3 regions of the Bacillus sp. Brlt_9 genome follow, and region 2 is predicted to be linked to each of the others. Evidence: riboswitches for the same ligand, from Rfam matches in the RefSeq annotation. Region 2 holds a riboswitch; each other region holds the start of a gene.
The links. A riboswitch is a leader RNA that binds a small molecule or an ion and turns the genes downstream of it on or off. The one in region 2 is predicted to bind S-adenosylmethionine.

Region 1 (2,276 bases), on a different contig from region 2:
CAAGGTAATCCAGATCAACCAACACCGCAGCATATCGTAAAAGCGTTACAAGATGCTGCAGAAAAGACCATTCATCATAAATATCCGCCATTTCGCGGACATGAAAGTTTAAAAGAAGCCGTGGCAACATTCTATCAACGTGAATATGATGTAGTAGTAAATCCAAAAACAGAAGTTGCTATTTTGTTTGGCGGAAAGGCTGGATTAGTAGAATTACCAGTTTGTTTTACAAACCCTGGTGATACGATTCTCGTTCCAGATCCAGGCTATCCAGATTATTTATCAGGAGTTGCTTTAGCAAAAGCACAATTTGAAACAATGCCGCTTATTGCAAAAAATAATTTTTTACCCGATTATACGAAAATTGATGACTCTATTGCCGAGCGTGCAAAATTAATGTTTTTAAACTATCCAAATAATCCGACCGGTGCTACTGCATCAAAAGATTTCTTTGATGAAACCATTCATTTTGCTAATAAACATAATATATTAGTCGTTCATGATTTTGCTTACGGCGCTATTGGATTTGATGGTCAAAAGCCCGTGAGTTTCTTACAAGCAGACGGTGCCAAAGATACAGGAATTGAAATTTATACTCTATCGAAAACTTTCAATATGGCTGGGTGGCGTATCGCTTTTGCAGTAGGGAATGAAAGTGTCATTGAAACCATTAACTTATTACAAGATCATATGTATGTTAGTATTTTTGGTGCAATTCAAGATGCTGCCCGCGAAGCACTATTAAGTTCACAGTCTTGCGTAATAGACCTTGTAAATAGTTACGAATCTCGACGAAACGCTCTTATTTCAGCTTGTCACTCAATTGGTTGGAATGTAGACATTCCAACAGGATCATTCTTTGCATGGCTTCCTGTTCCAAAAGGGTATACCTCTGAGCAATTTGCTGATATTTTACTAGAAAAAGCACATGTTGCAGTTGCTCCTGGTGTTGGATTTGGTGAACATGGCGAAGGGTATGTCCGTGTTGGTCTCTTGCATACAGAAGATAGATTACGAGAAGCCATTAATCGAATTGATAAATTGAATTTTTTCAAAAAGTAATTGACAACATGAAAAATATCTGACAAAATTCAGTTATCTTAAAAATTTAAACATTTCTAAATACTTCTTATCAAGAGCAGGTGGAGGGACGAGCCCGACGAAACCCGGCAACCGATCTACAATTGTAGACACGGTGCTAATTCTCGCAGCATTACGCTGACAGATAAGGAGCTGGTTGTAAAAAAACCTCTCCTTAGCTGAGAGGTTTTTTTATTTAACTAGGAGGTTATAACAATGAGCGGAATTATAGCGACATATTTAATCCATGATGATTCACATAACTTAGAAAAAAAGGCTGAGCAAATTGCACTCGGTTTAACAATTGGCTCTTGGACACATTTACCACATTTATTACAAGAACAATTAAAACAGCATAAAGGCAACGTCATTCATGTTGAGGAATTAGCTGAACACGAACATACCAATTTGTATTTACGTAAAAAAGTAAAACGCGGGATTATTAAAATCGAATATCCATTATTAAATTTCAGTCCAGACTTACCAGCAATTTTAACAACTACATTCGGAAAGCTATCACTTGATGGCGAAGTGAAATTAATTGATTTAACTTTTTCAGACGAGTTAAAAAAACATTTTCCTGGCCCAAAGTTCGGCATAGATGGTATTCGAAACCTTTTACAAGTGCATGAACGTCCTCTTTTAATGAGTATTTTTAAAGGGATGATTGGACGAAATATTGGGTATTTAAAAACGCAATTACGCGATCAAGCAAGTGGTGGTGTAGATATCGTAAAAGATGATGAGATATTATTTGAGAATACATTAACACCACTTACGAAACGCATTGCATCTGGAAAAGAAGTTTTACAATCCGTATATGAAACATACGGGCATAAAACGTTATATGCCGTAAATTTAACAGGACGAACTTTTGATTTAAAAGAAAATGCGAAACGTGCAGTGCAAGCTGGGGCTGATATTCTATTATTTAACGTATTTGCTTACGGACTAGATGTACTACAATCACTTGCAGAAGATGATGAAATCCCGGTTCCTATTATGGCACACCCTGCTGTAAGTGGTGCTTACTCAGCATCCAAGTTATATGGAATTTCATCTCCATTATTACTCGGAAAGCTATTACGTTATGCTGGCGCTGACTTTTCATTATTCCCCTCTCCATACGGGAGTGTTGCGCTAGAAAAAGAAGAAGCCCTTGCTATCTCAACATATTTAACTGAAGACGATGCATT
Region 2 (2,276 bases):
AGAAGGTTTTGGGTATTGCTGTAATGGGAAGTATGATCCTTTTAGCGGGATGTAATGGAAATAAAGATACGAAAGAACCGAAAGAAAAGGTAGAGCAATCTACTGAGCAAACAGAAGAGATGAAAGAATACCGTGCAGTACATGAAAAATACGATATGAAAATGAATAAAGAAATTAATAAAGCATTACAGTTATGGGAAGTGGCAAAAGAAAAGGGCGGTAAGGAAATAACGAATGCTAAATATAAAGAAGACGTGCAGAAGGTAACAACGGGCATGTTAGAAGATATAGATCACATACGTAAAGAAATTCGTGTGCCGAAGTCGAAAGAACAAGAACATGAAATGTATGTTGGTTTCTTAAATGAAGCAGAACAAGCGATGAAAAAATTACAGAAGTTAGCTAAAGAAGAAGATTCATCTTTGATTCGTGATATAGAAATTAATTTTTCAACAGCATCGACATACTATAAACGTTTTCAAGCAGAAACGAAAAAATAACCTTGCGCACGCGCAAGGTTATTTTTTCTTCTTACCATCTCCGTCTTCATCCTCGGATACTAATACCTTCTGTTCTTCGTGAAATTCAGAAATGGTTTGACCGGTAATATTATCGAATGGAGTATAAAAAGAAGTGATATGTTTCTTTTTAATAAAGAGTTTATAGAAGCCGATGATGACAAGTATAACGATTGTTAAGGGTAATCCTATAGTAGCAAGAAGTAAGGGATCCATCTTATAACTCCTTTAACAGTATTTCTTTTTAGTATAAGTGAAAACTATAATTTCGATAAATGACATTAAAAACTGATTTTTCTAAATATATCCAATTTGATTGACTTTTCATTTTTTCAGAATTATAATTCGAAATATACAATTTGAACCAAATAATAATATAGCAATTTACTTATCCAGAGAGGTAGAGGGACTGGCCCTATGACACCTCAGCAGCGGGTTCTGTAAGATGAACACCGTGCTAATTCCAGCAAGCAAGTCTTGAAAGATAAGTGATGGGCCTTCGTTTATTAAGCCTTGATCTTATTTTTTAAGATCAAGGCTTTTTGTATTTTAAGAAGCGGAAAGGTAATAGGAACAAATATGTCATTAAAACAAAGTAAATTCATTTGTTTAGGGGGTTATTGAAGTGTATGTTATTAAAAAACTATCGGTTATGGTTTTCACGCTATGGGTCATTACGACAGTAACATTTTTGATTATGCATATTATTCCGGGGGATCCATTTTCATCAGATGCGAAAATCTTTCCTGAAGAAGTGATACAAAACATGAGAGCGAAGTATCACCTCGATGAACCGTTATGGAATCAATATGTCGCTTATTTAGACGGCGTAGTTCATTTTGATTTTGGTGAATCTGTTCAATCCACAGGTCAAGGTGTATCAGAAATTATAACGACAGGATTTGGTCCTTCAGCGATTATTGGTTTACAAGCACTTATTATTTCATTATTAGTCGGAATTGCAGCAGGTACATTTGCAGCCCTATATCATGGGAAAGTAATTGATTATAGTGTGAGCTTACTTGCCATTCTCGGTATATCTATTCCAAGTTTTATTTTAGCACCATTATTTATACAAGTATTTGCTATACAGTTTGAACTGTTACCAGTAGCGTCTTGGGGCACATTCGAACATACCGTATTGCCATCCTTCGCATTAGCGTTAGGGCCAATCGCGGTTATTACGAGATTTGTTCGCTCTAATATGATTGAAGTATTGCAGAGTGATTATATTAAATTAGCAAGAGCGAAAGGTATACCAATTAAGAAGATTATTATAAGGCATGCCCTTCGAAATGCAATTGTTCCAGTTCTTACATTTGTTGGGCCTTTAATGGCTGGACTTTTAACAGGGACTTTCGTTATTGAAAAAATATTTTCCATTCCTGGTCTAGGAAAATATTTCGTAGATAGTATTTTTAACCGGGATTATCCGGTCATTATGGGAACGACGATTTTCTATAGTGCATTATTAATTTCTTGTATTTTCATTACAGATATTATTCACCGTATTGTTGATCCACGTATTCGTTCTATTACGTAAGGAGGGGGGACATTTAAATGGGAGCTTATGAAATCAATAAACAGTTATTAACGAATGAAGAGAAAAAAGAATTAACGATAAATAAAGAGCAGCAAACAATTAGCCGAAAGAAGGAAGTGTTTCGCAAGTTTATATCAAACCCTATAGCAGTTTTAGGGGCAGTGACGCTATTACTAATTATTATTTTCTCACTAATTGGCGAAAGTTTAACGTCA
Region 3 (2,276 bases), on a different contig from region 2:
TTTCAGAGCGTAAGGAAATTGCGCAATTGCAGCCGTTTGCAAATGAAGCGAGTGTTTTATTCGATACGAGCTTAATGGGCGCCTTTTCGTTAAAAGACGCTGCATCTGGTTCTCGTTTTAACATTATGTCTGGTTTAGTAGCGATGCAAATGATGTTAATCGGACTGCTAGACGGTGTTCAATCGATCGGTATTGTTACACCTTACAGAGCCCAATCCCGCTTTTTATCAACATGTATTAGAGAAATGTTGCAGAAAACGAAGTATCGTCACATACCTGTTTTAGCGGCAACAGTTCATAAGTTTCAAGGTTCTGAAAGAGATATGATGATTTTTGATACAGTGGATAGTTATCCGCAAGAACGTCCTGGCGTGTTATTCTTTGACCATAAAAATCATCGCCTCGTCAATGTAGCGGTAACGAGAGCGAGAGGAAAGTTCATTCAATTATCAGATTGCCATTATATGCGTAAAAACTTATCGAGAAAACAAGCGTTATCACAATTAACAGCTCATATAGAACGTCACGGAGATGTGTATGATCGCACGACATCAAGACAATTGTGGGAGCGAAAAATTTCGAAACGTTTACGCTGGTATATGGAAATGAATCTTGAAGAGCCGAAAGGGTTATTGAAAGATATTTTAGCCGCAAAACGAAAAATTATCATTTCACTTCCAAGTACAAAACAAGTGGATAAACGAGTATGGCAAGCGTTAATGCGTAAAAATGCGCAAATAACAGTGTATAGTGATGGACCAGTTCCATTAAAAAATGTAAAGTTACAAAGACAAAACAAAGCATTCCCATTTATCGTAATCGATGATGAAATCTTCTGGGCAGGCGCACCGCTCACATCTCAAATGATGTTTGAAGGTAGTACGGAATTTCCGTACGTATGTGCAAGACTGCAAGCACCAGAAACAATTGGTGTATTAAAAGGATTTTTAGATATTCGGTAAATTCGGATAGGAATTCCTTGACTTTTACCTGGAATGAACTTAGAATGAATGTAATTTAATATAATTTTATGAAAATTCTTATCACGAGAGGTGGAGGGACTGGCCCTATGATACCTCGGCAGCGGATTCGTTATGAATACTGTGCCAATTCCAGCAAGGTAACTTGAAAGATAAGAAAGAAGCTCATTTTGACTGTATATACAGAAGCCTCTTTCTATCTTTTAGAAAGAGGCTTTTTTACGTGAAAATAAAAGGAGGAAGAAAAATGGGAGCGACAGGAGTAGCGTCACAAAGAAAAACAATTGAAGAGAGTATCGAAAGAAATAAGGAAAAGTACATAGAAACAAGTCATGATATTCATGCGAATCCGGAGATTGGTAACCAAGAGTTTTATGCATCTAGAACACTAAGTTTATTACTAGGTAGTGCAGGATTTCAGTTGCAGCACAATATAGCTGGACATGAAACGGGATTTATCGCGCGGAAAAGTTCAGGGAAACAAGGACCAGCAATCGCATTTTTAGCGGAGTATGACGCTTTGCCAGGACTAGGTCATGCGTGTGGTCACAATTTAATTGGCACCATTAGTGTTGCAGCAGCAATTGCATTATCAGAAACGCTTGAAGAAATTGGCGGGGAAGTTGTCGTGTTCGGAACACCAGCTGAAGAAGGAGGACCGAACGGTAGCGCAAAATCGAGTTATGTAAAGGCAGGCTTATTTAAAAATATTGATGCGGCGCTTATGATTCATCCGAGCGGAAAAACAGCGACAACGAGTCCGTCATTAGCAGTCGATCCACTTGATTTTCATTTTTACGGAAAAACAGCTCATGCTGCAGCTTCACCTGAAGAAGGGATTAACGCATTAGATGCGGTTATTCAGCTTTATAACAGTATTAATGCACTTCGTCAACAACTTCCGTCAGATGTGAAGATTCATGGCGTTATTACAGAAGGAGGAAAAGCACCTAATATTATTCCTGACTACGCCGCAGCAAGGTTCTTCATTCGTGCAGCAACGCGAAAAAGATGTGCGGAAGTAACAGAGAAAGTGAAAAACATCGCACAAGGGGCAGCGCTAGCAACAGGTACGAAAGTAAAAATCCATCAATTCCAAAATGAGATCGATGAATTACTCGTAACAAAAACATATAACGACATCGTAGCGGAAGAACTAGAATTACTAGGTGAAGAAGTAAATCGTAAAGAAAGACTTGGCATTGGTTCAACCGATGCAGGAAACGTTAGCCAAGTTGTGCCGACAATCCACCCGTACATTAAAATTGGCCCAGATGACTTAATTGCGCATACGAA

Region 1: it holds a riboswitch for S-adenosylmethionine, as region 2 does, so the genes downstream of both, mtnW (2,3-diketo-5-methylthiopentyl-1-phosphate enolase) here and VF726_RS28930 (ABC transporter permease) in region 2, are expected to answer to the same signal.
Region 3: it holds a riboswitch for S-adenosylmethionine, as region 2 does, so the genes downstream of both, VF726_RS17500 (M20 family metallopeptidase) here and VF726_RS28930 (ABC transporter permease) in region 2, are expected to answer to the same signal.

What each region holds. Positions count from the first base shown of each region.
Region 1 is NZ_JAYJLO010000002.1:783,069-785,344, reverse strand. Features, by position in the region: gene VF726_RS10425 (pyridoxal phosphate-dependent aminotransferase) at 1-1,062, shown strand, start outside; SAM riboswitch class I at 1,127-1,232, shown strand; gene mtnW (2,3-diketo-5-methylthiopentyl-1-phosphate enolase) at 1,297-2,276, shown strand, end outside.
Region 2 is NZ_JAYJLO010000014.1:24,999-27,274, forward strand. Features, by position in the region: gene VF726_RS28920 (hypothetical protein) at 1-500, shown strand, start outside; gene VF726_RS28925 (DUF3951 domain-containing protein) at 519-734, opposite strand; SAM riboswitch class I at 904-1,009, shown strand; gene VF726_RS28930 (ABC transporter permease) at 1,144-2,061, shown strand; gene VF726_RS28935 (ABC transporter permease) at 2,079-2,276, shown strand, end outside.
Region 3 is NZ_JAYJLO010000004.1:194,638-196,913, reverse strand. Features, by position in the region: gene VF726_RS17505 (AAA domain-containing protein) at 1-962, shown strand, start outside; SAM riboswitch class I at 1,038-1,139, shown strand; gene VF726_RS17500 (M20 family metallopeptidase) at 1,228-2,276, shown strand, end outside.